2 regions of the Ornithinicoccus sp. genome follow, and region 1 is predicted to be linked to the other one. Evidence: predicted binding sites of a transcription regulator. Region 1 holds the regulator's gene; the other holds the start of a gene.

Region 1 (15,348 bases):
CGCGGTGAGCACGGCGTCGGCCTGGTCCTGCCGGGGCATCGACGCCGAGGCGAAGTAGGCCCAGATGTTGCGGTCCTCCACCCCGGGCAACAGCAGTACGTCGGCCCGCTCGGTGGCGCGCCCGGCCCGGCCGACCTGTTGGTAGTAGGCCACCGGGGAGGACGGTGCCCCGAGGTGCACGACGAAGCCGAGATCCGGCTTGTCGAAGCCCATGCCGAGGGCGCTGGTGGCCACCAGGGCCTTGACCTCGTTGTCGCGCAGCGCGCGCTCCAGCTCCAGGCGGTCCGCGGGGTCGGTGCGCCCGGTGTAGGCGCGCACCTCGTGGCCGGCCCGTTGCAGGGTGGCGGCCAGGTCCTCCGCGGCCGACACGGTCAGCGCGTAGACGATCCCGCTGCCCGGCAACGACCCCAGGTGCGCCGCGAGCCAGGCGATCCGCCGCTCCGGCGTCTCCAGGGTCAGCACGCCCAGCCGCAGGGAGTCCCGCGCCAACGGCCCCCGGATCGTGCTCACCGACCGGGCCGACCCGTCGGCCCCGACCGCGAGCTGCTCCACGACGTCGCGGACCACCCGCTCGTTCGCGGTCGCCGTGGTGGCCAGCACCGGGGTGTCGACCGGCAGGCCCGCGAGCAGCGTCCTGATCCGCCGGTAGTCGGGGCGGAAGTCGTGTCCCCAGTCGCTGATGCAGTGCGCCTCGTCGACCACCAGCAGCCCGCAGCGCGCGGCCAGCTCGGGCAACTGTTCGTCCCGGAAGCGAGGGTTGTTCAGACGCTCGGGGCTGACCAGCAGCACGTCGACCCGGTCCGCCGCCAGGTCCTCCCGCACCCTGCCCCACTCCTCGGCGTTGGCCGAGTTCATCGACACCGCGTGGATGCCGGCCCGGGCTGCTGCCGCGACCTGGTCGCGCATGAGTGCCAGCAGCGGCGAGACGATCACCGTCGGTCCGGCACCCTCGGCCCGGCGCAACGCCGAGGCCACGAAGTAGACGGCCGACTTGCCCCAGCCCGTGCGTTGCACCACCAGGACCCGTTCGCGCCGCTCCACCAGGGCCTGGACGGCCTCCAGCTGTCCGTCGCGGAAGTCGGCATCCTCCCGGCCTACGAGGGTGCGCAGCGTCTGTCGGGCGCGGTCGCTCAGTGCCGTGTGGGTGCTCATCAGCGCCAGGCTACGGGCCCGCACCGACAGCACCGGGCACGGGGAGCGCCGGGACGGTATGCCGGGAAGGTCTGGCGCAATGGTCTCCCCGGGTCTATGTTGCGGTGGTTCGACACAGTCGGGTCCCGGGAGGGGCCGGGAAGGACGGCCATGTCCGAGAAAACGCTCGCCCGACAGTTCAGCCGGCGCAAGCCCATCGGGGCCCAGAAGGGCCCGCAGGGTGCCGACCACCTGGAGCGCAGCTTCGGGACCTTCGCGCTGATGATGTTCGGTGTCGGCGCCACCGTCGGCACCGGCATCTTCTTCGTGCTGCAGGAGGCGGTCCCGGACGCCGGGCCAGCCGTGGTCATCTCGTTCCTGGTGGCAGGGTTGGCCGCGGGCCTGTCGGCGATCTGCTACGCCGAGATGGCGAGCACCATCCCGGTCAGCGGGTCGACCTACTCGTACACGTACCACACCCTGGGCGAGTTCATGGCCATGGTGATCGCGGCCTGCGTGATCCTGGAGTACGGCGTGGCCAGTGGCGCCGTGGCCGTGGGCTGGAGCGGCTACTTCAACAACCTGCTCGACAACACCATCGGGGTCAGCCTGCCCGACTCGCTGTCCTACTCCTTCGTGCCGCACGGCGACGACGTCACCGGGCTGATCAACCTGCCCGCAGTCGTCCTCGTCTTCATGTGCACGGCCCTGTTGATCAGGGGCGCCAGCGAGTCGGCACGGGTCAACACGATCATGGTGATCATCAAGGTCGGCGTCCTGGTGATGTTCTCCGCGATCGGGTTCACCGCCTTCCGCACCGACCACTTCGAGGGGTTCTGGGACGCGGGCTTCGCCGGCATCGGTGCGGCCGCCGCCACGATCTTCTTCTCCTTCATCGGCCTCGACGCGGTCTCCACCGCCGGAGAGGAGGTCCGGGACCCGCAACGCGCGCTCCCCCGGGCCATCATGGGTGCCCTGGTCATCGTGGTCTCGGTGTACCTGCTCGTGGCGTTCGCCGGTGTTGGCGCCCAGCCCGTGGAGCGGTTCGAGGACCCCGAGCAACAGAGTGCCGGCCTGTCGGTGATCCTGGCCAATGTCACCGGCTCGTCCGTGCCCGGCACCATCCTGGCCGCGGGCGCGGTCATCTCGATCTTCTCGGTCACCCTCGTCACCCTGTACGGCCAGACCCGGATCCTGTTCGCGATGGGCCGGGACCGGATGCTGCCGGACAAGTTCGCCGAGGTGAACCCCCGGACCATGACCCCGACGTTCAACACCATGGTCGCCGGCACCGTGGTCGCCCTGATCGCCGGATTCATCCCGGCGGGCTACCTGTGGGACACGGTCTCCATCGGGACCCTGGCCGCCTTCTCCGTCGTGGCGATCTCGGTGATCGTGCTGCGCCGCCGCGACCCCGACCTGGAGCGCCCGTTCAAGGTGCCCGGCTACCCGGTCCTGCCCATCCTGACGGTCCTGATCTGCGTGTACATGCTGTCTAACCTCTCGCTGCTGACCTGGGCGGTGTTCGGCAGCTGGCTGGCGCTGGTGCTGGCGTTCTACTTCCTCTGGGGTCGGCATCACTCCAGGCTCGGCCCGGGGGCGGAGTCACCCGAGTTCACCGCGTCGGAGGACTGAGCGATGACACTCCTGGTGGGCTTCGCGCCGCACAAGGACGACGCCTCCCCGATCGAGCTCGCCGCCACCCTGGCCCGGTCCCGGGGCGAGGACCTCGTCGTGCTCACCGTCGTCCCCTCCCCCTGGCCCACCCCGCTCTCCGGCGGGGTCGACAAGGAGTTCACGAACTGGTCCCGGGAGCAGGGACTGGCCGCGGTCGGCGAGGCCGAGCAGTTGCTGGCCGAGCACTGCCCGGACCTCACGACGCGCGCGACCTGGGCACCGGGCCGCTCGGTGCCCTCCACTCTCCTGCAGCAGGCGGCCGCCGAGGGCGCCTCCCTGATCGTGCTGGGGTCGGGCCGCAACGGCCCCTACGGCCACGTGGTGATCAGCTCGACCGCCGACTGGTTGCTACACACGGCCGAGGTGCCGGTGGCCGTCGGCACCCGTGGTTACCACGCGGGGGCGGACAGCAGGGTCAGTCGGGTGACGTGCGCGTTCCGCGGTGACGACGTCTCACGCCGGGTGCTCAGCCAGGCGGCCGGGCTCTGCGCCGAGATGGAGATTCCACTGCGGGTGGTGACCTTCGCGGTGCGCGGACGCCGGATGTATCCCCCGGAGATCAGCGGGGCCGAGGACATGGTGCTCGAGCGTTGGGTGGAACAGGTGGGACAGGCCCAGGAGGAGGCGGTCGGCTCCCTCACCGCTCCGGACCCGGGCTCGGTGGAGACCGTCGTCGCCGTCGGCGCCGACTGGAGCACCGCCTTCCGGCGGATCGACTGGATCCCCGAGGAGGTGCTCGTCGTCGGGTCCTCGGCGAGCAGCCCGATCAGCAAGCTCTTCCTCGGCCAGAGCGCCGCCAAGATCGTGCGACAGTCCCCCGCGCCGATCATCGTCGTGCCCTGACTGAGTCGCGCGAGACACTGGGAACGTGCGGCGGCCGGGAACGTGCGTGGAGTGCGATGCGTCACAATCGCACCAGCGCGCCGGGGCTCACCTTCCGTCGGGCTCAGCCACATGGAACACACAGGAGTAGAGCATCGTGATCCGCAGCCGTCGCACCGCCCTGGCCCTCGCCCTGCCGTTCAGCCTGACACTCGGCGCCTGCTCCGGCGCCCCGGTCGCCACGCCCCCGGACCTCACCCAGGACGCCGCGGTCGTCACCGCGGACACGGTGGACGGGGGGGACGGGGTGGAGAACACGACCGACGGGACCGTCGCCGGGGGCGCCGTCGACAGCTTCGACCAGGCACAGCCCGCGGTCATCCAGATCATCGCGTCCGGGACGCTGCGCGACCCCGAGGTCGGGATGACCAGCTCGGCGGGCAGCGGCAGCGGGTTCCTGATCAGCCCGGACGGGTTGGCCGTGACCAACAACCACGTGGTGACCGGTGCGGGATCCCTCGAGGTCTATGTCGGCGGCGACACCAGCCGCAGTTACCACGCCACCGTCATCGGTGCCTCCGAGTGCAGCGACCTGGCACTGATCCAGGTCGACGTGCCCGAGGAGGTGCCTTACCTGGCGTGGTCCGACGAGGAGGTCACCCCGGGGCTGGACGTCTACGCCGCCGGCTACCCGCTCGGCGACCCCGAGTACACCCTCACCAAGGGGATCGTCTCCAAGGCGAAGGCCAACGGGGACATCACCGGATCCTCGTCCATCGCGCACGCCATCGAGCACGACGCCACGATCCAGCCCGGGAACTCCGGTGGACCGTTGATCACCTCCGACGGCGAGGTCGTCGCGGTCAACTACGCGGGGGGTGCCCTGCACGAGGCTGCCTCCAAGCAGTTCTGGGCGATCGCTGCTGACCTGGCCGAGCCGATGGTCGAGAGACTGCAGGAGGGTGACACCGAGTCGCTGGGCATCAACGGCTGGCCATTTTTCGACGAGCAGCTGGCGCTGAGCGGGATCTGGGTGGCGGGCGTCAAGGCCGGCACCCCCGCGTCCCGGGCCGGCCTGCTGCCCGGTGACATCGTGCTCACCCTCAACGGGCTGCCGATGGCCACGGCAGGAACCTACGCCGAGTACTGCGACGTGATCCGCAGCGGCGGCAGCAACACCCTGAGCGTGGAGGTGCTGCGGTGGGACACCGCCGAGGTCCTACGCGGCGAGATCAACGGTGACGCCGACCTGGAGCCGATCCTGTCGCTGGCCGACGAGGTCGGTGACGAGGTGGCCGACGGGGGCGATTCCGGCGGAGGCGAGGACACGACATACACCTTCGAGACGATCACCGACGACACCGGCTCGATCCAAGTGGACGTCCCGGTCCAGTGGCACGACCGGGACACCTCACCGGACAACTCCCCCGAGGGCTGGCCGTTCATCGGCGCCTCCGACGACATGGCCGCGTTCCGCGCCGGTTGGACCCATCCGGGGCTGGTCTTCTACCTCCGCCCCTACCAGGGCAGCGAGCGCGACATCCTGAGCCACTACACCTACGAGGAGGTGTGCGCCGAGCAGCTCACCGAGGACTTCTCGGACGCGATGTACTCCGGGCTCTACCAGATCTGGAGCCAGTGCGAGGGCACCGACGGGCTCGTCGTGACGCTGCTGGCATCGAACCGCGACCGGACCTACACGGCGGTGATGGTGACCTACGTGGCGACCGAGGACGACCTGGCCGCACTGGACCGCGCCTTCGCCAGCTTCACGATCTACTGAGCCGGGCCCACCTTCCCCTACGCTGGGCGGGTGCACTGGGACGACTACGACGCAGCCCTGTTCGACCTCGACGGTGTCCTCACCCCCACGGCGGAGGTGCACATGCGAGCCTGGAGCCGGATGTTCACCGACTTCCTCGCCGACCAGGAGGGCCAGGCGCCCTACACCGACGAGGACTACTACGCCCACGTGGACGGCAAGCCGCGCTACGAGGGAGTGGCCGCCTTCCTGGCCTCGCGCGGCATCGACCTGCCGCAGGGTGACCCCGGTGACGACCCTGACGCCCGCACCGTGTGCGGGCTGGGCAACCGCAAGAACGTCCTGTTCAACGAGGTGCTCCACACCGAGGGGATCGACCCGTATGCCGGGTCCGTCCTCCTGTTGGACCACCTGGCCGAGTGCGGGGTCCAGGTCGCGGTGGTCAGCTCCTCGCGCAACGCCGGGGACGTGCTGCGGACCGCCGGCCTGGCCGACCGGTTCACCGTCGTCGTGGACGGGACCGTCGCCTCCGAGCAGGGCCTGCCCGGCAAACCCGAGCCGGACACCTTCACGTATGCCGCGGAGCAGCTCGGCGTCCCCACCACCCTGTGCGTGGTGCTGGAGGACGCGATCAGCGGGGTCCGGGCCGGCGCCGCCGGTGACTTCGGCCTGGTCGTTGGCGTCGACCGCGGGGCGGGTGCGCAGGCGCTCACCGGCGCGGGCGCCGAGCTGGTCGTGGAGGACCTGGCTGACCTGATCGTGCCCAGCGACCCCGTCGACGCCGACGAGCTCGGCGGGGAGGGCGGGGCAGGATGACCCACCTGGAGCACCCGTCACCGCACCTGCCTCCGGCACCAGTCGACCCGCTCGAGCGCACCCGGTTCCCGATCGATGAGTGGGCGCTGCGCGAGACGGCCTACGACACCACCGACCTCGGGCAGACCGAGACCCTCTTCGCCGTCGGCAACGGCTACCTGGGGATGCGCGGCAACCCCGAGGAGGGGCGGGACACCCACACCCACGGCACGTTCGTGAACGGCTTCCACGAGACCTGGAAGATCGAGCACGCCGAGGACGCGTTCGGGCTGGCCAGGGTGGGGCAGACGATCGTCAACATCCCCGACCCCAAGACCATCAAGCTCTACATCGACGACGAGCCCCTGCTGCTCGCCGACGCCGACCTCGACGGCTACGAGAGGACCCTCGACTTCCGTGACGGGGTGCTGCGCCGCGAGGTGCTCTGGGCGACCAGCTCGGGGACCCGGGTGCGGATCACCTCCTCCCGGATGGTCAGTTTCACCGAGCGACACGTCGCGCTACTCCAGATGGAGGTCGAGCTCCTCGACGGCGACGCCCCGGTCGTGCTGTCCTCCCAGCTGCTGAACCGGCAGGACGGCTCCGACGAGTACCACGTCAGCGCCGCCGCCATGGGCGAGGGGATGGATCCCCGCAAGGCCGAGCAGTTCTCCCGCCGGGTGCTGGACCCCCAGGCCAGCGAGGTGCGGGAGGACCGGATGCTCCTGGGCTACCGCTGCCACGAGTCCCGGATGACAATCGCAGTGGCGGCCGAGCACACGCTCGACACCGAGTGCGACTTCACCGAGGAGATCACCGCCGAGGAGGACCTGGCCAAGCACGTGTACTCCGTGACGGCACGTCGGGGCCAGCCGATCCGGCTGACCAAGACGGTCGCGGTGCACACCTCCAAGGGGGTGCCCGTCCGGGAGCTCGCCGACCGGTGCTGGCGCACCCTGGACCGCGTCACCGCTGCCGGGCCTGACGCCCTGGTGGCCGACCAGCGGGCCTGGCTGGAGGACTTCTGGCGCCGCTCCGACGTCCGGATCGCCGACCAGCCGGCCCTGCAGCAGGCCGTCCGGTGGAACCTGTTCCAGCTCGCGCAGGCGTCCGCCCGCGCCGACAGCAGTGGGGTCCCGGCCAAGGGGGTGTCCGGCTCCGGCTACGGCGGCCACTACTTCTGGGACACCGAGATCTACGTGCTGCCGTTCCTGACCTACACCTCCTCGCAGGCGGCGCGCAACGCCCTGCAGTTCCGGCACCGGATGCTCGGGGCGGCCCGCGCCAGGGCGGCCGAGCTGGCCCAGGAGGGCGCCCTCTTCCCGTGGCGCACGATCAACGGCAAGGAAGCCTCCGCCTACTTCGCCGCCGGCACCGCGCAGTACCACATCGACGCCGATATCGCCTTTGCCCTCGACAAGTACGTCCGAGCGACCGGCGACCGGGGTTTCCTGCTCAACGAGGGCCTGGACATCCTGGTGGAGACGGCCCGGCTGTGGGCCGACCTGGGGTTCTGGCAGGGCAACGGGGACAAGGCCTTCCACATCCACGGTGTCACCGGCCCGGACGAATACACCACCGTGGTGAACGACAACCTGTTCACCAACGTGATGGCCCGCCACAACCTGGACCGTGCCGTGTCGGCGATCACCGAGCTGGCCGCTACCGACCCGGCCGGGCACGCCCGCGCGGTGGCCCGGCTCGGGCTGCAGCCCCACGAGGTCGAGGCCTGGCAGGCCGCCGCCGAGGGCATGTTCATCCCCTACGACGCGGCGGTCGGGGTGCATCCCCAGGACACGCACTTCCTGGAGCGCGAGGTCTGGGACCTGGAGACCACGCCGGCGGACAAGCGGCCCCTGCTGCTGCACTACCACCCCCTGGTCATCTACCGGTTCCAGGTGCTCAAGCAGGCCGACGTGGTGCTGGCGATGTACCTGTCGGGGCAGGACTTCTCTGCCGAGGAGAAGCGGGCCAACTTCGAGTACTACGACCCGATCACCACGGGTGACTCGACGCTGTCCGCGGTCGTGCAGTCCATCGTCGCCGCCGAGGTGGGCCACGCCGATCTGGCGCTGCGCTACTTCTACGCGGGTCTGTTCGTCGACCTCAGTGACCGGCACGGCAACACCACCGACGGGGTCCACGTGGCCTCCACCGGTGGCGTGTGGAGCGCCCTGGTCGGCGGATTCGGCGGCATGCGGGACCACCACGGCGAGCTCACGCTCGACCCCCGGCTGCCGGCGGACTGGAGCGAACTGTCCTGGCCGATGTCCTGGCACGGGTCCCGGCTGCGGGTCACCGTGCGACAGGAGGAGATCGCCCTCCAGGTGGAGTCGGGAGAGCCGGTGGACCTGTCGGTCCGCGGCGAACGCGTCACCGTCAGCGCCGACGAAACGGTGCTTGCCCTCCAGGGCCACGGACCGGTCCTGACCGCGGCAGACGGGGTCTGATCCCGGTCGACAATGCGGTATGCACCCCGGTTTTGTGGTGAGGTGGAGGCATGAGTGACCCTCACGAACCACAGCACGACGACCGTGCGCCCTCCGACCCGGTGCTCCCGGCGACCGGCGAGCCGACGCCCGGGGAGTCGGAGATCGACCGTCTCGTCGCGCAGGTCCAGGGTCCGGACGACAGGGTCGGCATGGCCGCCCTGTGGCGCGTGACCATGCACCTGCCGCACTGGTGGTTCATCGCGGTCGGTGAGGAGGGGCTGGAGTCACCTGCCGCCGCGGAGGTCGACGGTCAGCTGGTGCTGCTGGCCTTCACCGACGCCGCCCGCGCTCGGCATTTTGCCGTACAGCAGCAGATGATCGCCGAGGGCGAGGACCTGGCCGCCATCGCCCTGCCGCCCGGTGAGGTCGTCGACTCGGCGGCCGCGTACCGCTCCGCCGACATCGCGGGGCTGATGTTCGACTCCAACATCAGCGGCTTCTACCTACCCGTCGACCAGATGGGCGCCCTGTGGGATGCCGTCATGGCCGAAGACAGCGAGTCCTCCGCGGACAGCGAGCCCTCCCCCGAGGAAGACGGGCGCACCCCCGAGAACTGAGGGCTCCCCTCCAGCCCGCGGGGATCGTCGCCTGCTGCTCAGTTGCCGGGGATCTCCAGGGTCTGGCCCGCCTGCACGTGCAACGTGTTCATCTCGTTGGCCAACTGGATCTGCACGATCGCCGCGTCCAGGGGCAGCTCCGGCAACTCGGTGGCCGCGATCTGGGACAGGGTCTGCCCCGGCTGCACGACCACGGTCTCCGAGCTCGACGCCCCCGCGGGCGCCATCGTGGCGACCAGGGCCGCCACCGAGACGGCCACCAACAGGGAGACGGTGCCGGTCACGACGAGGCGGCCCCGTCGCGTGATGCGGGCGCGCGCCCGGCGCGGGGCCGTGGTCCTCGCGTCCTCACCCACCACCCGCAACCGGGCGGGCGTCGCCGGGTGGGCCTGGACCGGAGCCGGCTCGCCCGGGCGGACCAGCCGCAGGTGCCCGCGACCGCCCCGGCTGCCCCGCTGCGCGGGTGCGTCGTCCAGGTCGTGCAGTACCGGTGCTGCGCTCATTGGCTCTCCCTTTCGTCGGTCGTCCCGATCGTCGCGAACACGCGTGCGATAGAACGTCTGTCCCATGTGTAGCACAGTCGTACGACTCCTGTCGACACGCCGCGTCGAACAGATGTTTGCCCACGGCGGGTCTTGGTCGTACGCTTGTTCATGAGGCACAGCACAACAGACGCCACCGACAGAGCGTCTGACCAGCAGGAATAGGCACGAGGGGTAGGAGAAGACAATGGCCAAGATCCACGAGTTCCCGGACCGTGACGCAAGCCGCCCGGAGCTGACCGTGCGGCAGCGCAGGGTGCTGGACATGATCCGCGAGTCGGTCGACACGCGGGGCTATCCCCCCAGCCTGCGCGAGATCGGCGAGGTCGTCGGGCTCACCTCCCCCTCCTCGGTGGCACACCAACTCAAGATGCTGGAACGCAAGGGCTACCTGCGCCGGGACCCGAACCGGCCGCGGGCGATCGAGATCGTGCTGCCCGGGGCTGACGGGCAGAGCACCGGCTACCGCAGGTCCGCAGGAGGCGGCGTGGCCGCCGACCACGACGAGGCTGCGGTCCCGTCAGGGTTCGCTGACGAGACCGGCATCGGCGATGCCCGCCCGGAGGCCCAGTACGTGCCGCTCGTGGGCCGGATCGCCGCCGGCGGGCCGATCCTGGCAGAGGAGGCGGTCGAGGACATCTTCCCGCTGCCCAAGCAACTCGTCGGGGACGGCGAGGTCTTCCTGCTCAACGTCGTCGGCGACTCCATGGTGGACGCCGCGATCTGCCACGGTGACTGGGTCGTGGTGCAGCGGCAGCAGGATGCCGACAACGGCGACATCGTGGCCGCGCTCCTCGACGACGAGGCCACCGTCAAGACCCTGCGCCGCAAGGACGGCAAGGTCTGGCTCATGCCGCACAACGAGGCCTACGACCCGATCGACGGCGACCACGCCGTGATCCTGGGCAAGGTCACGGCGGTGCTACGCCGCATCTGAGGACACCCGCGCCAGCCGCCCGGACGGGCGGTGCTGTGTCGCGGCACAGACCGGTGCCGCCCGCCGACCCCTCCAACCCCTTCGGCGGGCGGCACCGTCATCTCTGCGGACCCCCTCACCCGGGGTACAAACCCATGCGCTGCAGATGCTGGGCTCCAGGGTGGTGCCCGCCGGCATAGGAGGCAGCGTGCGCCGCGGGACGGTCCGAGGAGTAGCCGGAGAGACCGCGCGCCAGGTGCTCCTGCTCGGCGGGGACGTCAAGCTCCGGGTCGGCCCCCACCGCCCCGCGCAGCCCGTAGTAGGTCAGCCACGCGTCCGGCGTGGCCTGCACCGCGTCGGGGTCCTCGGTCAGCGTCGGGCCGTACTCGATCGCCTCCCCGGAGTAGGGCACCAGAAGCCCGTCCTCGTGCTGGACCGCGCCATACAACGGCACGACCCGGACCCCTTCACCGTGCCGGATGAGCGCCCATGCGGGGTGCCCGTCACCGGAGTCGAGGAAGACCTCCACCAAGTGGCCCGCCGGGCGCCGGTCCAAGTCGAACACTGGCTGGCCGGCCGCCCCCGATAGCTGCTCCTGCGTCATGCTCATCGCGCACCTCCGGGCGAAAGGGAGCGGGGACGTCCCGGTCCCTGTCTCCGACGGTAGCCCTCCCCCGGCGCCGGCGCGACCGGGACCACCGTGGCGCGGTCACGCCGTCGCGCACTCCCTCACCCGAGGTCGTCGACGAGGCGGGGCAGCACGTCGCCCAGGAGCGCATCGAGCCTGATCGTGGCCTCGGCCTCGGCACGGGTGGCACCACGTGTCAGCAAGATCACGGGCATGTCGAGCCGGGCGGCACGCCGCACGAACCGGTATCCGCTCATCACCTGTAGGGAGGACCCCGCGACCAGCAGCGCCCCCGCCTGCTCGACCATCTCGAAGGCCCGCTCCACCAGCGGTTTGGCGACCGACCCGCCGAAGAACACCACGTCCGGCTTCAGCCGGTCCGAGCCACACACCACGCAGTGCGCTAGCCGGAAACGCGCCACCGCGCCTTCGGGCAGCACCACGTCACCGTCCGGTCGCACCTGCCCCGCGTCGGCCGTGAACCCCGGGTTCGCCAGGGCCAGCCACTCGTGCACGACCTCCCGGTCGTAGGCCTCGTCACAGGACAGGCAGATCACCCGGGCCAGGTTCCCGTGCAGCTCCAGGACGTTGCGGGAGCCGGCCTGCTGGTGCAGACCGTCGACGTTCTGGGTGATCACCCCCGACACCAGGCCAGCCGTCTCCAGCGCCGCGAGGGCCCGGTGGGCGGCGTTGGGTCCGGCCGCCGCGAAGCGTCGCCACCCCGCGAAGCTCCGGGCCCAGTAACGGCGCCGGTTCTCGGTGGACGCCAGGAACTCGGCGTACTGCATCGGTTGCACCCGGCGCTGACCGTCGGGCCCGCGGTAGTCGGGGATCCCCGAGGCCGTCGACATGCCCGCCCCGGCGAGCACCACGACACGGCCGGCCGCCACCGTGCGCCGCAACTCGGCATACGCCGCCTCGTCGACCTCGGTCCGCGGCGGCAGGGCGAGGGAGGGGTCCACCGGTCCACCGTATGCCGATCCGCCCGCGGGCGGGCAGTCACCTGGCCGCGGTCTCCAGGGTGGCCCGGCCCCAGGGTCGGACCCGGTCGGACCCGGCCAGCAGTTCGGTGACCCAGTCGGGGTCCCCGACGGCGTCGTGGGGTGGGCGCAGCGGCACCAGGCGGGGCACGAGCTGCGGTGCGTGACGGCGCAGCGAGTCGTCGGCGACCAGGTAGCCGTGGCGTTCCAGCACCATCTGCTCGGCGGGGTCGAAGGCGTCCAGGTCGGTCCGCACCCGGTTGATCACGGCGACCGTGTCCGGGGGGTAGAGCGGGCCGCCGGCGCCGGGACGGTGCTCCGGGACAGCGGGGGCGACGGCGTTCGAGGCCTCCATCGACCAGGTCGCTCCCTCCACCAGCCCCTGGGAGAAGCTGGCCCGCAACCAGCGCAACCGCGTGGTGTGGCCACCGGAGGAGGCGATGGACAGCAGGTGCCAGAGCTGCCCGAACACCGACCCCGGGCCCCTCCCGCGGAAGACCGCGCCGCCATCGCTGACGAGCACCGCCTCGTGGTCGGCCCACACCTGCTCGATCGCCAGGTTGTCGACCACACCCCCGTCTGCCAGCTCGATGCGGCCACCGATCGCGTCGTGGACGCTCGAGTCCTCATCGGCGTCGGGCACCCCACCGACCAGCCCCAGCCCGGACCCGTCCAGCACGAGCGGCTCAAAGATGGGTGGGTAGGCCAGGGAGGCGCTGGCCGCGTCGACCACCCGCAGGCCGGGCGGCGGCGCCGCGTAGCCGAGCCGGTGGTCACCGATCCGGCCGCGCGGCCCGATGCTGCGGGCGTCGGCGAACAGCCAGGTGACGCCGTAGCCGACCTCCGTGGCCGTGGTCAGGATGGCGGGACCGCCCCGCCGGGCCTCCCGCAGGTCCGTCCCCCACCACGGGACGACCGCGAGCAGCTCCCCGGCGAGGGTCTGGATCATGGCGCCGGACCGCCCCCCGCGCCACGGCTGCAACCGGGCGAGCAGGGCGGGGGTGCGCACGTTGCGGGCGGTCAGGCGGCGCAGCGGCTCGGCGACGAACTCCTCCAGGCCCTGCACCGGCGCGGGAGGTCCGTCCGGATCGGGCCAGACCAGGCGGGGGTCGGCCAGGAGGTTCGCCACCAGGGCTCCCCCGGACACGGCGCTGACCGTGCGGAGCCTGGCCAGCACGCCGAGCTCGTTGAGCCGGCGGACGGCGCCCAGGTGGAACAGCGCGGCCCGGAACCCTCCGCCGGACAGGCACAGGGCGGTGCCGTGGCGGGTGCCGGTGGCGGCGGGGCCGTGGTGCGCCTGGGCCCGGGCCGCCTCCAGTTGGGCGGCGACCGGGTCGCCGGTCGGGATGTGGTGGTGCAGCACACCCCCAGGGAAGAGGGTGTGCGTGACCCGCGTGTGAACGACACCCGGACCGGGAGGTGACGGCGAGTTGTCGGGGCGGGTTGCCCCCGGCTCAGGCGGTCAGCACCGAGCGGACCAGGTCCGCGTCGTCCTCGGTGTTCCACAGGTGGAAGGCGATCCGGACACCGCCGCCGCGCGAGGCGACCACGGCGCCGGCCTCGGCCAGTCGGGTGGCCAACTCACCCCCGGGGTCCGGCAGCGCCAGGACCGGTCGGCCGCACGGCTCGTGCCCGAGCACCTCCCGCACCCGGTCGGCCAGCCCGCCGGTGTGCTCCCGCACCTGCTCCATGGAGAGCCCGGCGAACACCTCGCCGGCGGCTTCGGCCCCGACCCAGCTGAGCCACGCCGGCGACACGTCGAAGCGACGGGCGTCCTGCGCCAGGTGCATGCCCGGTCCGTAGGTCGAGGCCCAGATGGACTCCCCGGCGTACCAGCCGGCGGCGACCGGCTGGAGCCGCTCGGCCACGTCCGGGCGCACCGTCAGGTAGGCGGTGCCGCGGGGCTGGCACAACCACTTGTATGCCGAGCAGACGGTGAGGTCGAACATGCCCGCCTCCACGGGCATCCAGCCCGCGGCCTGCGTGGTGTCGCACAGGGTCAGGGCCCCGTGCCGGGCGGCTGCCTCGGTCACCGCGGCCGCGTCGACGAGCCGGCCGCAGGCGCTCTGCACCAGGCTGAACACGACGAGGTCGGTCGAGTCCCCCACCGCGTCCGCGAGCCCCTCTCGGGGCACCAGCCGCACGGTGAGGTCGCGGCCGGCCTGCTGCTGCACCAGGAACGGGAAAAGGATCGAGGTGAAGTCGTCCTCGATCGCCACCACCTCGGCACCGTCCGGCAGCGAGGCGGCCACCCCGCCGGCGAACACCGACGTCTGGGAACCGACGGCCACCTGGCTCACCGGCACCCCCACCAGGTCCGCGTAGGAACGGCGCGCGGCGTTGACGTGGCCGTCGTAGCGGGTGGGGCAGGCACGGCCAGCGGCCCACTCGGCGACGGCCTCCTGCATGGCCGTGACCACGTGGCGGGGCGGCAGTCCGAGCGTGGCGGCGTTCAGGTAGCCGGGCACCCGCTCCCAGGACCGAGCGGCCTGCTCGGGCACCGACTCGGCGGCGGGCGTGAGCTGAGCACCGGCGGCGACTGTCGACATACCCTCCACTGTCGCCGATCTCGCCCCATGACGCAACGAAGGAATCTGTTAGATTTTCATAATCACAACTAATGCTCGCCCCGCCTGTTGCGAACCTGTCCCCTGCCATTAGGTTGCGTTATCGTTTGGGAATGTTCGACGCAGCGGGACTTCGGGTCATGAAGGCCATCGCCGATGAGGGCAGCTTCACTGCCGCGGCGCACTCCCTGGGCTACACCCAGCCCGCGATCTCCCAGATGGTGCGGCGCCTGGAGAAGCGCAGCGGGACCGCCCTGGTCGAGCGCAACGGCCGCAGCGTCCGGCTGACCGAGGCCGGCGAGGTGCTGGCCCGGCACGCCGTCCACGTGCTGGCCGCCCTGGACAACGCCCAGGCAGAGGTCTCGGCCATCGCCGGACTCCAGGCGGGACGGGTCCGCCTGATGGCCTTTCCCTCCTCCTCGGCGACCCTGGTGCCGCGCGCCCTGGCCCGCGTCAAGGCGGCGCACCCGGGCATCGTG
Region 2 (15,348 bases), 980 kb from region 1:
AGATGCCCACCCCCGGGAGTCGGGACCTGGTGTACTGCCCGGCCAGGTCGTCGTAGCGCCCACCGGAGCAGATGGAGCCGATCTCGGGGTGCTCGTCCAGGGTGGTCTCGTAGACGGTGCCCGTGTAGTAGTCGAGTCCGCGGGCGATGGACAGGTTCAGGCGGTAGTCCGACTCGGGCACCCCCAGGGCCCGGACCAGGTCGAGCACCTCCCGCAACTCCGCGACCCCCTCGGCCAGCGCCGGGGACCCCGCGGAGGCGGCGCGCACCTCCTCCAGCCGGGCCAGGGCGTCCTCGTGCGAGGTGGAGCGGACGGCCACGAACGCCAGGATGCGGTCCACCGCCTCCTGCGCGAGGCCGAAGTCGGCTCCGGTCAGGGTGGCGCGCAGGTAGTCCTCGCCGCGCTTGTCCAGCTTGTCCACCTCGCGCAGCACCCGCGCCTGCTGCTCGGCGTCGGTGACGCCGAGGTCCTCGAAGAAGCCGCGCATCAGCTTGCGGTTGTTCAGCTGGACGGTGAACGGCCCGATGGCCAGGTCGGTGAAGACCTGGTGGATCACGGCGGGGAACTCGGCGTCGTGCCGGGCGCTGAGGTCGTCCTTGCCGATGATGTCGATGTCACACTGGTAGAACTCGCGGTAGCGCCCCCGCTGGGGCCGCTCCCCGCGGTAGACCCGCTGCATCTGGTAGCGGCGGAACGGGAAGGTCAGCTGGTGCTCGTGCTCGGCGACGTAGCGGGCCAGTGGCACGGTCAGGTCGAAGCGCAGGGCCAGCTCCGGGAGACCGGCGGCCGCCTTCTCCAGGGAGCCTGTCGACTGGACGAAGTAGACCTGTCGCTCGGTCTCGCCGCCGGTCTTGGTCAGCAGCACGTCGGACAACTCATAGGCCGGTGTCTCGATCGGCAGGAAGCCGAAGCGCTCGTAGCCGGAGCGGATCACATCCAGCATCCGCTGGAAGGCGATCTGCTCGGCAGGCAGCAGTTCCAGGACCCCGGAGGGTGTGCGCGGCGTGATCACGTCGGCGAGTCTAACGAGTGGGGCACCCCGCGAGGCGGGGCAGGTGCACTTTCCCTATCGTGTCCAAACCGTCATCCGGCTGTGACCAATCCCCCGAGTTGGCCTGCCTAAACTGTCGGCCGACCAGCACATCCAGGCCCAGGCAGAGGAGTTCCATGACGCACCGTCCGAGCCGCCGGGTCTGGGCCTCGGCGGTGGCTGCCCTCGTGCTGCTCGGGGCGTGCACCACGGTGGACAGTGGCCGCGACGAGGCGCAGCCGAGCGCCGAGCAGGCGGCCACCAGCGTCGTCGCCACGGGCGAGTGCCAGGAGCCGCCCGCCCTGCCGGAGACGGTCCCGACCTTCGGGGCCCAGGAGGCGCCCACCGCCACCGAGGGCACGGTGCACCAGGCGATCCTGCACACCTCGTGCGGCGACATCGGCATCGAACTGCTCGGCGATGTGGCCCCGGTGACCGTCGCCTCCTTCGACTTCCTCGCCGCCCAGGGCTACTGGGACGGGAGCCCGTGCCACCGGCTGACCACGTCGGGGATCTACGTGCTGCAGTGCGGCGACCCGACCGGCACCGGGCGAGGTGGCCCCGGATACACCTTCGGCATTGAGAACGCCCCGGCGGACGGCGCGTATCCGCGCGGCACGATCGCGATGGCCCGCACCGCCGACCCGGACAGCAACGGGGGCCAGTTCTTCCTGGTCTTCGAGGACACCCACCTACCGGTGCGGGGGGGTGGCTACACCATCTTCGGTAAGGTCACCTCTGGAATGGACATCATCGACCGGATCGCCGAGCAGGGAGTGGACGGCGGAGGAGCCGACGGGCTGCCCGTGCAGCCGATCAGCATCCTCTCGGTCGAGATCACCGAGGAGAAGGCACCGGATTCGTGACTGAGCAGCCCAAGCCAACACCTGCGGCCCTGGCCGGACGCAAGGCGGCGGTGCACCCCGTGGCGCCCCCGGCCCCCGCGGTCGAGGCCGACAGCCGATCCGCCGAGTTCGGGCGGGTCGCCGAGGACGGCACCGTCTACGTGCGTACCGACGATGGGGAACGTCCGGTCGGGTCCTACCCGGGCCGGCCCCCGGAGGAGGCCCTGGCCTACTTCGCCCGCAAGTACGACGAGCTGGCCGCCCACGCCACCCTGCTGGAGCAGCGGGTGACGCAGACCGACCTGTCGGCACACGACGCCCGGGAGTCCCTGGGCAAGCTGCGCGAGCAGATCGGTGAGGCCAACGTGGTCGGCGATCTGCCGGCGCTGGCCGCGCTCGTCGGGCGGATCGAGACCGAGGTCGACGCCAAGCAGGTGCTGGAGAGCGAGGCCCGCACGGCCGCCAAGGCCGAGGCCGCGGTGGCACGCGAGGCGCTGGTCGCCGAGGCCGAGGAGCTCGCCGCCAAGGACCCCTCCAAGATCCAGTGGAAGGCCGCCAGCACCCGGATGCGCCAGACGCTGGATGAGTGGAAGCAGATGCAGCGCTCCGGCCCCCGCATCGACAAGGACCTCGAGAACCGCCTGTGGCAGCGCCTGAGCGCGGCCCGCGGCACCTTCGACCGCACCCGCAAGCAGTGGTTCAGCCAGCTGGACGAGGAGCACGCCGAGGCCAAGCGGGTCAAGCAGCGGCTGGTCGAGGAGGCCGAGAAGCTGGCGACCAGCAAGGACTGGGGCCCGACGGCGGGCGCGTTCAAGCGCCTGATGCAGGACTGGCGCCGTGCCGGGCGGGCCCAGCGCGGGGAGGACGACGCCCTGTGGGAGCGGTTCAAGACCGCGCAGGACTCCTTCTTCGAGGCTAAAGACCAGGTCGTGGCCGAGGAGAACAAGGTGTTCGCGGCCAACCTGGAGGTCAAGGAGGCCCTGCTGGTCGAGGCCGAGGCGCTGCTGCCGGTGGACTCCGACAACATCGACTCCGTGAAGGCGTCGCTGCGCGGCATCCAGGACCGGTGGGACGCCGCCGGCAAGGTGCCGCGCGAGGCGATGTCCCGGGTCGAGGGGCGGCTGCGCAAGGTCGAGCAGGCGGTCCGCGACGTGGAGGACCAGAAGTGGAAGTCCTCCAACCCCGAGGTGTCCGCCCGGGCCCAGTCGATGGTCGATCAGCTCGAGCGTGCGGTGCAGGGTCTGGAGCAGGACCTGGAGGCCGCCCGTGCCAGTGGCAACGAGAAGAAGATCGCCGAGGCGGAGCAGGCCCTGGAGGCACGGCGCACCTGGTTGGAGTCGGCCCGCGGCGGTCTCGCCGAGTTCGGCGGCTGATCGCGGTGTTGCAGCGATTCGACGTCGATGACGTCGCCGCGGGGCTGTGCGCCTACCTGGACGCCTCCCCCTCCCCGTTCCACGCCGTCCGGGCAGCCGCGGACCTGCTGGCCGCCCACGGGTTCCGTGAGGTCGCCGAGAGTGAGCCCACCCCCGCCGAGCCCGGCCGCTACCTGACGGTGCGCGGCGGCTCGCTGCTGGCGTGGTCCTCGGAGTATGCCGAGGGGCCGGCCACGCCGTTCCGCGTGGTCGGGGCGCACACCGACTCCCCCAACCTGCGGGTGAAGCCACAACCGGACGGCGCCAGCGCCGGGTGGCAGACGCTGGGCGTAGAGGTCTACGGCGGCCCCCTGCTCAACTCCTGGCTGGACCGTGACCTGGGCCTGTCGGGGCGCGCCGCGGTGCGGGACGGACACGGCATACGGCAGCACCTGGTGCGCGTGGACGACCCGGTGCTGCGGGTCTCCCAGCTGGCCATCCACCTGGACCGCACGGTGCACACCGACGGCCTGAAACTGAACGCCCAGCAGCACCTGGCGCCACACTGGGGCCTGGGTGCGACGCCGGGGGACTTCCGCGGCTTCCTGGCCGAGCAGGTCGGGGTCGACCCGCAGGACCTGCTGGCGTGGGACGTGATGACCCACGACCTGACGCCCGCGCGGCGCATCGGGCGAGAGCGGGACCTGGTGGCCTCGGCCCGGCTGGACAACCAGGCGACCTGCTACGCGGGCGTGCGGGCGCTGCTCGACGCGGTGGAGCACCACGACGGGCCGGCCGTGGTGCCGGTGCTCGTCCTGTTCGACCACGAGGAGGTGGGCAGCACCTCCGAGCGCGGGGCGCACTCCACCTACCTGCCGGCGGGGCTGGAACGGATCGTGCTGGCCGCCGGCGGCGGCCGCGAGGACTACCACCGGGCACTGGCCGGGTCGGTCATCGCCTCCGGCGACATGGCCCACGCGACCCACCCCCACTACGCCGAGCGGCACGAGCCGACCCACCGGATCCGGATGAACGGCGGGCCGGTCCTGAAGGTCAACGCCCAGCTGCGCTATGCCACGGACTCCCTCGGCGCCGCGGCCTTCACCGAGGCCTGTCACCGGGCCGGCGTGCCGGTCCAGACGTTCGTGTCCCGCACCGACCTGCCCTGTGGGTCCACGGTCGGCCCCACCACCTCGGCCCTCACCGGTGCGACCACCGTCGACTTCGGTGCGCCGACCCTGTCGATGCACTCGACGCGCGAGCTGGCGGGGGTCGCCGACCAGGCGATGTATGCCGCAGCGCTCGCCGCGTTCCTCTCCCCGGTGTCGTAGACCGGCTCAGGACGCGGCGGTGCGGCGGTCCGGGTCGGAGCTGGACCCGGTGATCCGGTAGGCGTCCAGGACCGCGTTGACGCGACGCACGCCACGGATGACCGACTCCAGGTGGCTCGGGTCGGCCATCTCGAAGGTGAACCGTGATTGGGCGACGCGGTCCCGGCTGGTCTGGACGCTGGCGGACAGGATGTTGACGTGGTGCTCGGTCAGCGCACGGGTGATGTCGGAGAGCAGACCCGGCCGGTCCAGGGCCTCCACCTGCAGCTGCACCAGAAAGACGCTTGACTCGGTCGGCGCCCAGGCCACCGGGATGATGCGCTCGGGGTAGCGCTGCAGACCCTCGACGTTGTTGCAGTCGGTGCGGTGCACCGAGACCCCGTTGCCCGTCGTGACGAAGCCCATGATGGGGTCGCCCGGCACCGGGGTGCAGCACTTGGCGAGCTTGACCCACACGTCCTCGGCGCCGACGACGGTGACCCCGGGGTCCACGGACTGCTGCTGGCGCGCCCGCCGCGGGGTGGTGGCCTCGGCCAGGTCCTCGGTGGCGCCGTCCTCGCCCCCGAGCGTCGCGACCAGCTGCTTGACCACGTGCTCGGGTGAGACGTGGCCCTCGCCGACCGCGGCGTAGAGCGCGTCGATGCTGTTGTAGCGCAGGTCCCCCGCGACGGCGACCAGGGTCTCGTGGCTCATCAGCCGCTGCAACGGGAGGTTCTGCTTGCGCATCGCCTTGGCGATGAGCTCCTTGCCGGACTCGATCGCCTCCTCCCGGCGCTCCTTGGAGAACCACTGGCGGATCTTGTTGCGGGCCCGGGCGCTGGCCACGAACCCCAGCCAGTCCCGGCTGGGGCCGGCGCTGTCGGACTTGGAGGTGAGGATCTCCACGACGTCGCCGTTGACCAGCTTGCTGTCCAGCGGCACCAGTTTGCCGTTGACCCGTCCGCCGACGCAGTGGTGACCGACCTCGGTGTGCACCGCGTAGGCGAAGTCGACGGGGGTGGCGCCGGCCGGCAGGGCCATGACGTCCCCGCCGGGGGTGAAGACGTAGACCTCGGCCGCGCTGATCTCGAAGCGCAGCGACTCCAGGAACTCGCCCGGGTCGGAGGTCTCGCGCTGCCAGTCCAGCAGCTGGCGCAGCCACTCCATCCCCTCCATGGGACCGGTGCCGCCGTCCGGGCCCGTGGTGATCTTGCCGCCCTGGGGCCCGTCCTCCTTGTACTTCCAGTGTGCGGCGACGCCGTACTCGGCGCGGCGGTGCATCTGGTGAGTGCGGATCTGGATCTCCACCGGCTTGCCGTCCGGGCCGATGACCGTCGTGTGCAACGACTGGTACATGTTGAACTTCGGCATCGCGATGTAGTCCTTGAAGCGCCCCGGCACAGGGTTCCACCGGGAGTGCAAGGCACCCAGGACGGCGTAGCAGTCCTGCACGGTCTCCACCAGGACCCGGACGGCGATCAGGTCATAGATCTGCTCGAAGTCGCGCCCCCGCACGATCATCTTCTGGTACACCGAGTAGTAGTGCTTGGGGCGGCCGGTGACCACGGCCTTGATCTTGGCGCCCTTGAGGTCGCCGGAGATCTGCTGGCGCACCTTGGCCAGGTACTCCTCGCGGGCGGGTGCGCGCTCGGCGACCATCCGGACGATCTCGTCGTAGACCTTGGGGTAGAGCTGGGCGAAGGACAGGTCCTCCAGCTCCCACTTGATGGTGTTCATCCCCAGCCGGTGGGCCAGCGGGGCGTAGATCTCCAGGGTCTCCCCCGCCTTACGGGCTGCCGACTCCGCCGAGACGTAGCGCCAGGTGCGGGCGTTGTGCAACCGGTCGGCGAGCTTGATTACCAGGACCCGGATGTCGCGGGACATGGCGACGACCATCTTGCGCACCGTCTCGGACTGGGCGGCCTCGCCGTACTTGACCTTGTCCAGCTTGGTGACCCCGTCGACCAGCATCGCGATCTCCTCACCGAAGTCCTTGGTGAGGTCGTCGAGGGTGTATGCCGTGTCCTCCACGGTGTCGTGCAGCAGGGCCGCGGCGATGGTCGAGGGCGTCATGCCGAGCTCGGCCAGGATCGTGGACACCGCGAGCGGGTGGGTGATGTAGGCGTCACCGCTCTTGCGCAACTGGCCCCGGTGCGCCTTCTCCGCGACGCCGTAGGCGCGCTCGATCAGGCTCAGGTCGGCCTTGGGGTGCGTCGCCTTCACGGCGCGCAGCAGGGGCTCCAGCACCGGGTTGGCCCCGGTGCGGGTCCCTCCCAGCCGGGCCAACCTGGCGCGCACACCCGTGCTCTGGGAGGAGGTCGGGGCAGCGACGTCCTCACTCATACGGGGATTCTAGGCCGGTTGCGCGCTCAACTCGTCAACAAGGCCGTCAGGGGGTAGTCGCCGAGTCGCGCCCGCCCCTGGAGGAAGGCGATCTCGAGCACCACCTCGACGGCCGCGACGGTGCCGCCGCACCGCTCGACCAGGTCACAGGTCGCCGCCGCCGTGCCGCCGGTGGCCAGGACGTCGTCGACGACCAGGACCCGTTGCCCGGGAGCGATCGCGTCCTCGTGGACCTCGATCGTGGCGCTGCCGTACTCCAGGTCGTAGGACACCGCGTGGGTGCGCCACGGGAGTTTGCCCGCCTTGCGCACCGGCACGAAGCCGACGCCGAGCTCGTGCGCCACGACGGCGCCCAGGATGAAGCCGCGGGCCTCGATCCCCACGACGGAGTCGACCCCGTGGCGGTGCCGGCCGACGATGTCGTCGACGATCCGGGTGCGCAGGTCCGGGTCGAGCAGCAGCGGGGTGAAGTCCTTGAAGACCACCCCGGGCTCGGGGAAGTCCGGGATGTCCCGCAGTGCGGTCGACAACTCGGCGGCGAGGTCCATGGCCAGCTCAGCGCTTGGAGCGGGGGGTCCGTCGTGGCTGGTTGCGCGGGCCCCGCTGGGCCATCGGGTGGATCTGTCGGCCCGGGGCGGCGGGATCGGCGGCCGGGCCCGCGGCGGGTGTCGACCCGCTGGCCACGCCGCTGGCGAGCGGGGCGCCGACCTCGTCGACCTCGATCTCCTCGTCCTCGACCACGGGTGCCGGGTCGGGCTCCAACTTGCGCTTGCGGGCCACCTTCTTGTCCAGCTCGCGGATCTCCTCCTCGTTCTGGCGCAGGTGCACCAGCAGCGGGGTGGCGATGAAGATGGAGGAGTAGGTGCCCACCGCGATGCCGATGAAGAGGGCGGTGGACAGGTCCAGCAGGGTGCCGGGCCCGATGTAGAGGATCCCGATGACCATGATCGCGGTGACCGGGAGCAACGCCACCACCGAGGTGTTGATGGAGCGGACCATGGTCTGGTTCACCGCGAGGTTGGCGGCCTCGCCGTAGGTCTGTCGCTTGGTGTCGAAGGCGTGCTCGGTGTTCTCCTTGACCTTGTCGAACACCACGATCGTGTCGTAGATCGAGTAGCCGAGGATGGTCAGGAAGCCGATCATCGACGCTGGGGAGATCTCGATCCCGAGCAGGCCATAGGCCCCGACGGTGAACACCACGTCGTGCAGCAGCGCCACGAGCGCGGCGAACGCCATCTTCAGGGTGCGGAAGTAGAAGGCCAGCACGATGGTGACCAGCACCAGGAACACCACGAGCGCCTGGATCGCCTTGGTGGTGACCGTGTCTCCCCAGGAGGGTCCCACCACCGAGGAGGTGACGTCGTCGCCGGTCACGCCGAACTCCTCCGCCAGCGCTGCCGCGGCCTCGTTGGCCTCGTTGGCGGGCATCTCCCCGGTCTGGATCCGGACGGTGCTGTCACCGATCTGGGTCGAGGCGACCTCCCCGCTGTCGGTGGTGACGGTCCTGATGGCCTCGGTGGCGCGGCTCTCGTAGCCCTCCATCTGGGTCACGTTGCCGACGCGCAACTCGGTGCCGCCCGTGAACTCGATGCCGAAGTTGAGGCCACGACCGAAGATCCCGAGCAGCGACACCAGGAGCAGGACACCGGCGACGGCATACCAGACCTTGCGTCGGCCGACGACGTTCACCGACCGCTTGCCGGTGAACAGGTCGTTGCCGAGCTGGGCGAAACTGGACATCAGACGATCCCTCCCTCGAGCTCCTCGCGGGTATGCCGTCTGCGTTTCGGCTCGGGCACCGAGAACTGACCGCGGCCCAGGTAGGTGGAACGCTTGGCGCCCAGCCGCTCCGGGTCCATCCCGGACCACTTGTGGCCCTGACCGAAGAACTGGGTGTTGGCCAGGATGCTGACCACCGGGTGGGTGAACATGATGACGACCAGCAGGTCGATGATCGTGGTCAGGCCGAGGGTGAAGGCGAACGCCTTCACGCTGGCCTCGGACAGCCAGTACAGGACGCCGGCCGCGATCAGGTTGACGACGTCCGAGATGATGATCGTCCCGCGGGCCCGCTGCCAGCCGGTGTCGACCGCGTAGCGCAACGGCCGACCGGACCGCACCTCGTCGCGGATGCGCTCGAAGTAGACGATGAAGCTGTCCGCGGTGATACCGATGGCCACGATGACACCGGTGACCCCGGCCATCGTGAGTCGGTAGTTGTGCGTCGTCCCGAGCAGTGTCAGCGTCGCGTAAGTCAGTCCGGTCGCCACGATCAGGGAGCCGACGGTGACCAGGCCCAGCGCGCGGTACTGCAGCAGGGAGTAGACGAACACCAGGAACAGTCCGATGATGCCCGCGATGATCCCCCAGCGCAGCTGCTCGCCACCGAGCGTCGGGCTGATCTGCTCGCTGGTCTGGATCGTGAAGGACATCGGCAGCGCACCGAACTTCAGCTGGTTGGCCAGGGTCTCGGCGGACTCGTTGGTGAAGCCACCGGCGATGCTGGCGGTGCCGTTCGGGATCGCCTCGTTGACCCCGGGCGCGGAGATGATCTCGCGGTCCAGCACGATCGCGAACCGGTTGCGGGGGTCCGGCTGCTGGAAGCCCACCAGTCGGGAGGTGATCTGGCGGAAGGCCTCGCGGCCCTCGTTGTCGAAGGTGAGGCTGACCTGGATCCGGCCCGTGGGACCGGCCTGGCCCATCTCCAGACCCGAGTCGGCGTCGGCCACGCTGGCCCCGGTGAGCTCGGCCGGGCCCAGGATGAACTTCTCCAGGCCCCCGGCGGAGCAGGCGACCGTGGCCTCGTTGGTGTTCTCGCTGGTGGCGTCGTAGGCGGCCTCGGGGTCGGAGCAGTCCAGGGCCATGAACTGCTCCTGCAGCTCCGGGGTGATCCAGGCGAAGTCGCTGGCGTCGGTCGGCGCCGCCCCGTCGGTCTCCGCGGGAAGGTCGGTGACCTCCACCTCGTCCTCTGTGGTGACCTCCTCGTCCGGCGACCCGGTCGCGTCCCCCGCGGACAACAGGCCCTCGGGGTAGGCACCGTCGGTCGCGGTCGCCTCGTCCTCCAGCGGGCCGCTCGGCTCGCTCACGGACGGATCCTCGCCGGGGACGGCGGTCTCGGACGCGTCGTCGGGGGCACCGGTCGGCAGCGGGATCTGCCGGGTCGGGGTGGACTCGCTCTGGGACGGGATGTTGTCCTCGGCGTGCAGGACCGCGCGGAACTGCAGCTGCGAGGACCGCGACAGGGCATCCAGCTGGGACTGGGTCGGGTTGCCGGGGATCGCCACCGAGATGCTTGTGCTCCCCAGCCGCGAGACCTCGGACTCCGCCACGCCGCTGCCGTCGATGCGGCGCCGGATGATGTCGATCGCCTGCTCGACCTGCTCGCCGGAGACCTCGGCGTTCCCCTCGACCACCGGCTCCAGCACGATCTGCCGCCCACCGGCGAGGTCCAGCCCCAGCAGCGGTGTCAGCTGCCCCTTGGGGTTGCCCCAGATCGCGGCACCCGCCACTCCCCCGAAGATCATGGCGATGATGAAGCCGAGGGCGACGATCGTGCGGATTGCTGTCCTGTTGCGGGAGTGCTTGCGCTTCCTGGCCATCAACGCATCACTCCGTGGGCTCGGTGCCGGGTTCGTTCGGGGCACCGGCCCGCGGGGAGCGCACGATCGCACGTCGGTCCCACTGCACCTGCACCCCCGGGGCAACCTCCAGGTGCACGATCCCCTCGTCCAGCAGCGCGATGCGGCCGTACAGACCCGTGCTGGTCATCACCTCGTCGCCGACCTGGAACTCGGACTGCATCTGCTGCATCGCCCGGGCCTTGCGCCGCTGCGAGAAGATCATGTAGGCGATGAGCATCAGGGGCAGGGCCAGCAGGATCAGCGTCCCGAAGCCCCCGCCCGTCGACGAACTCGCCGCGGCCTGAAACGACATGGTGGGTCCTTACAAACGTCCGGTGGAGCAGCACCCCGTGGGGCACGCGCGGGGCACGCACCACACGGCGTGCACCCGGGGCAGTCTAGGTGAGCGACCTGTAGCGACCAAAGACACCCCGCTCCTCGGCGGGTCAGCCCCCGAACCGGCCGCCCTCATCGAGCGAGGGCAGCGGCTCCTGCGCGGTCGTGCCGGCGGGTGCTGACAGGCCCAGGTGCTGCCAGGCCAGCGGTGATGCGGCCCGTCCCCGCGGGGTGCGCACCATAAATCCCTCCCGGACCAGGAACGGCTCCGCGACCGTCTCCACGGTGTCCGGCTCCTCCCCGACCGCCACGGCGAGCGTGCTCAGCCCCACCGGGCCGCCACCGAACCGCTGGCACAGCGCCTCCAGGACGGCGCGATCCAGCCGGTCCAGGCCGCGGGCGTCGACGTCGAACAGGGTCAGGGCCGCCTCCGCGGCGGGCAGGTCCACGATGTGACGTCCGTGCACCTGCGCCCAGTCACGCACCCGGCGCAGCAGGCGGTTGGCGATCCGTGGGGTGCCCCGGGAGCGGGAGGCGATCTGCTCGATACCCGCGGGGTCGGCCTCGATGTCGAGCAGCGTGGCGTTGCGGGTCAGGATGTGCACCAGGTCCTCGGTGCGGTAGAAGTCCAGGTGCCCGGTGAATCCGAACCTGTCCCGCAGCGGCGCCGGGAGCAACCCGGACCGGGTGGTCGCGCCGACCACGGTGAACGGCGGCAGCTCCAACGGGATGGCGGTGGCCCCCGGCCCCTTGCCCACGATCACGTCGACCCGGAAGTCCTCCATGGCCAGGTAGAGCATCTCCTCCGCGGGACGGGACATCCGGTGGATCTCGTCGAGGAAGAGCACCTCGCCCTCGCTCATCGAGGAGAGGACGGCAGCCAGGTCCCCGGCGTGCTGGATCGCCGGCCCGCTGGTGATCCGGATCGGCTGCTCCAGCTCGGCGGCGATGATCATCGCCAGGGTCGTCTTGCCCAGCCCGGGCGGGCCCGACAACAACACGTGGTCCGGTGGGGACTGGCGGCGCCGGGCGGCCTCCAACAGCAGCCCCAGCTGCTCGCGCACCCGCTGCTGCCCGGGGAAGTCGGCCAGCCGGCGGGGCCGCAGGGCCGCCTCGATGCGCCGCTCCTCCTCCGTGGAGTCCGCGTCCACCACCCGGGCGGTGGCGTCCAGCGAGCCGTCCTCCTCCGGCCCGCTCACCGTCCCAGCTCCCGGAGCGCGGCCCGCAGCAGCTCGGACACCTGGTCGGGCACGGCGTCGGCCTTGGCGACCCTGCCGAGCGCGTCCTCGGCCTGCTTGGCGCTCCACCCCAGCCCGACCAGGGCCTCGCGGACCTGCTCCTGCGCGGCGTCCAGCGTGCCGGAGCCCGGGGCGCCGGCCGCGGCATCCGGCGTCGCCGGGCCGGCGACAGTCATCTTGTCGCGCAGCTCTAGCACCAGGCGCTCGGCGCTCTTGCGCCCGATGCCCGGGACCTTGGTCAGCGCGGCCAGGTCACCGGCGGAGATCGCCCGGCGCACCTCGTCGGGGGCGTGCACGGACAGCATCGCCAGCGCGAGGCGGGGCCCGACGCCCGACACCGTCTGCACCTGCTCAAAGAGGGCCCGGGAGTCCGCACCGGGGAACCCGTAGAGGGTGAGCGACTCCTCCCGCACCACGAGCGTCGTGGCCAGCCTGGCCTCGCTCCCCGTCCGGCACTCGGCGGCGGTGGCGGGGGTCGTGTGGACGTGCAGCCCCACCCCGCCGACCTCGACCACCACATGGTCGAGTCCGACGTGCAGGACGGTGCCGCGCACCGAGGAGATCATCGTGCTGGTCCGTTCTGTGGTGAACTACCGGGCCGGATCACCCGGCCCGGGACGGTGCCGCGCGGGGCCACGATCTCGCGCCGGCCGGCCACCGGCTGGGAGCGGGCCTGGGCGTGGAGCTGGGCCAACCGGTTGGGCCCGGCGGCCGCGGCCTGGCGCTGGGCGCGCACCATCAGGTCCGAGGCCGCTGCAGCGTGCCGGCGGTCGTGGGCGTCGCCGCGCCAGACGTGGCAGATGGCCAGGGCCAGGGCGTCGGCCGCGTCCGCCGGCCGGGGCGCGACGTCCAGGCCCAGGATCCGGGTGATCATCGAGGTGACCTGGGCCTTGTCGGCCCGGCCGTTGCCGCTGACGGAGGCCTTGACCTCGGTGGGGGTGTACATCGCCAGGGGCAGCCCCAGCCGGGCCGCGGCCAGCATCGGCACCGCCGAGGCCTGGGCGGTGCCCATGATCCCCTTGATGTTGGCCTTGGCGAAGACGCGTTCCACGGCCACGGCGTCGGGCTGGTAGTCGGCCAGCCACTGGTCGAGCTCGGTCTGCAGGCTCAGCAGACGCTCCTGCGGCTCGTCGGACACCGGGGTGCGCACGACTCCCACCGCGACCATCCGCAACGGGCGCCCGGCGCGTCCCTCGACGACGCCGAGCCCGCACCGGGTCAGCCCGGGGTCGACCCCGAGGACTCGCACCGTACTCGCCTCCCTCACACCGTCTGCGAACACCTGTTCGCAGCACCACGGTACGTCACCCATCCCCCGTCCGGGGGGCCGACGCGCCGAGGGTGCGGATCGGCATACGGCCTCAGTCCTCCTCGGCGTCCAGCTCTGCCAGCACCTCGTCGCTGACGTCGCCGTTGGCGTAGACGTTCTGGACGTCGTCGCAGTCCTCCAGCGCCTCGATGACCCGGAACATCTTCTTGGCCCCCTCCAGGTCCAGGGGCACCTCGACGCTGGGAAGGAACTGCTGGTCGGCGGAGTCGTAGTCGATGCCCGCGTCGACCAGGGCTGTGCGGACGGCGACCATGTCGGAGGCCTCGCTGACGATCTCGAAGGACTCCCCGATGTCGGTGACCTCCTCGGCGCCGGAGTCGAGCACCACCTCGAGGATGTCGTCCTCGGAGCGGCCCTCCTTGGCGACCAGGACCACGCCCTTGCGGTTGAACAGGTAGGACACCGAGCCGGAGTCGGCCATGCTGCCGCCGTTGCGGGTCAGCGCGGTGCGGACCTCCATCACGGCGCGGTTCTTGTTGTCGGTCAGGCACTCGATGAGCAGGGCGACACCACCGGGGGCGTAGCCCTCGTAGGTCAGCGCCTGCCAGTCCGCGCCGCCGGCCTCCGCGCCGGAGCCCCGCTTGACGGCCCGGTCGATGTTGTCGTTGGGGACGCTGGTCTTCTTGGCCTTCTGGATGGCGTCGTAGAGGGTCGGGTTCCCCGCCGGGTCACCACCGCCGGTCCGCGCCGCGACCTCGATGTTCTTGATCAGCTTGGCGAACAGCTTGCCGCGCTTGGCGTCGATCGCCGCCTTCTTGTGCTTGGTGGTCGCCCATTTGGAATGCCCGCTCATCGGTCTCCCTTGCTCCTGCTGGTGCTCGGTCCGGATCGGTGCCCGATGTTACCTGCCCGCACGATGTCGACGAACAACTCGTGCACGCGGGTGTCCGCCGTGACCTCCGGGTGGAAGGAGGTGGCCAACACCGCGCCCTGGCGGACCATGACCACCCGCTCGCTGCCCTCGTGGTGCACCGTGGACAGGACCTCCACGTCCGGACCGACCCGCTCGACCCAGGGTGCCCGGATGAACACGGCGCGCAACGGCCCCTCGGCGGCCCGCGGCAGCCCCGGGATCTCGAGATCGGCCTCGAAGGAGTCGACCTGCCGGCCGAAGGCGTTGCGCCGCACGGCGACGTCCAGTCCCCCGAGACACCGCTGGTCGGGCCGGCCGTCGAGCACCTGGGAGCCGAGCATGATCAGCCCCGCGCAGGAGCCGTAGGCGGGCATCCCCTCGCGCAGCCGTTGCCGCAACGGCTCCTCGAGCTCGAAGATCCGCAGCAGCCGGTCGATCGTGGTCGACTCACCACCGGGCAGCACCAGGCCGTCGACCGCGGCCAGCTCGGCGGGCCGGCGCACCGTGACCGCCTCGGCGCCCAGCGCGGTGAGGACCCTCAGGTGCTCGGCGACGTCGCCCTGGACGGCGAGGACCCCGATCCGCACGGGTGCGTCGGGCCGGTGGTCGGTATGCGGTGTGGCGGCGGGGGCGGTGTCGGGTCACCAGCCGCGCTCGGCGAGCCGGTGCGGCTGCGGGATCTCGTCGACGTTGATGCCGACCATGGCCTCGCCCAGGCCGCGGGAGACCTTGGCGATCACGTCGGGGTCGTCGTGGAAGGTGGTCGCCTTGACGATGGCCGCGGCGCGCTCCGCCGGGTTGCCGGCCTTGAAGATGCCCGAGCCGACGAAGACGCCCTCGGCGCCCAGCTGCATCATCATCGCGGCGTCGGCCGGGGTCGCGATGCCGCCGGCGGTGAACAGCACCACCGGCAGCCGTCCCTCGCGAGCGACCTCCCGCACCAGGTCGAACGGCGCCTGCAACTCCTTGGCGGCGACATACAGCTCGTCCTCCGACAGGCTGGTGAGCCGCCGGATCTCGGCGCGGATGGATCGCATGTGGGTGGTCGCGTTGGACACATCGCCGGTGCCGGCCTCGCCCTTGGAGCGGAT

Evidence for each region. Region 1 encodes LexA, which represses DNA repair genes until DNA is damaged. Its sites were predicted from a motif close to TCGAACANNTGTTCGA; they were not measured.
Region 2: ruvC (crossover junction endodeoxyribonuclease RuvC) is a predicted target of LexA. The motif match lies at 13,349-13,364, and genes of this name have one in related genera.

Annotation. Positions count from the first base shown of each region.
Region 1 is NZ_CM169976.1:1,642,057-1,657,404, reverse strand. It holds gene AC1QRC_RS08395 (RecQ family ATP-dependent DNA helicase) at 1-1,152, opposite strand, end outside; gene AC1QRC_RS08390 (APC family permease) at 1,303-2,766, shown strand; gene AC1QRC_RS08385 (universal stress protein) at 2,770-3,651, shown strand; gene AC1QRC_RS08380 (S1C family serine protease) at 3,788-5,413, shown strand; gene AC1QRC_RS08375 (HAD family hydrolase) at 5,444-6,208, shown strand; gene AC1QRC_RS08370 (glycoside hydrolase family 65 protein) at 6,205-8,637, shown strand; gene AC1QRC_RS08365 (hypothetical protein) at 8,688-9,236, shown strand; gene AC1QRC_RS08360 (LysM peptidoglycan-binding domain-containing protein) at 9,275-9,739, opposite strand; gene lexA (transcriptional repressor LexA) at 9,966-10,715, shown strand; gene AC1QRC_RS08350 (hypothetical protein) at 10,831-11,304, opposite strand; gene AC1QRC_RS08345 (NAD-dependent protein deacetylase) at 11,424-12,284, opposite strand; gene AC1QRC_RS08340 (patatin-like phospholipase family protein) at 12,322-13,665, opposite strand; gene AC1QRC_RS08335 (aminotransferase class V-fold PLP-dependent enzyme) at 13,757-14,851, opposite strand; gene AC1QRC_RS08330 (LysR family transcriptional regulator) at 14,983-15,348, shown strand, end outside.
Region 2 is NZ_CM169976.1:2,617,775-2,633,122, forward strand. It holds gene hisS (histidine--tRNA ligase) at 1-1,012, opposite strand, end outside; gene AC1QRC_RS13075 (peptidylprolyl isomerase) at 1,168-1,896, shown strand; gene AC1QRC_RS13080 (DUF349 domain-containing protein) at 1,893-3,248, shown strand; gene AC1QRC_RS13085 (M18 family aminopeptidase) at 3,254-4,558, shown strand; gene AC1QRC_RS13090 (RelA/SpoT family protein) at 4,565-6,880, opposite strand; gene AC1QRC_RS13095 (adenine phosphoribosyltransferase) at 6,907-7,428, opposite strand; gene secF (protein translocase subunit SecF) at 7,436-8,620, opposite strand; gene secD (protein translocase subunit SecD) at 8,620-10,479, opposite strand; gene yajC (preprotein translocase subunit YajC) at 10,487-10,813, opposite strand; gene ruvB (Holliday junction branch migration DNA helicase RuvB) at 10,947-12,035, opposite strand; gene ruvA (Holliday junction branch migration protein RuvA) at 12,032-12,640, opposite strand; gene ruvC (crossover junction endodeoxyribonuclease RuvC) at 12,637-13,323, opposite strand; gene AC1QRC_RS13130 (YebC/PmpR family DNA-binding transcriptional regulator) at 13,436-14,197, opposite strand; gene pdxT (pyridoxal 5'-phosphate synthase glutaminase subunit PdxT) at 14,194-14,844, opposite strand; gene pdxS (pyridoxal 5'-phosphate synthase lyase subunit PdxS) at 14,899-15,348, opposite strand, start outside.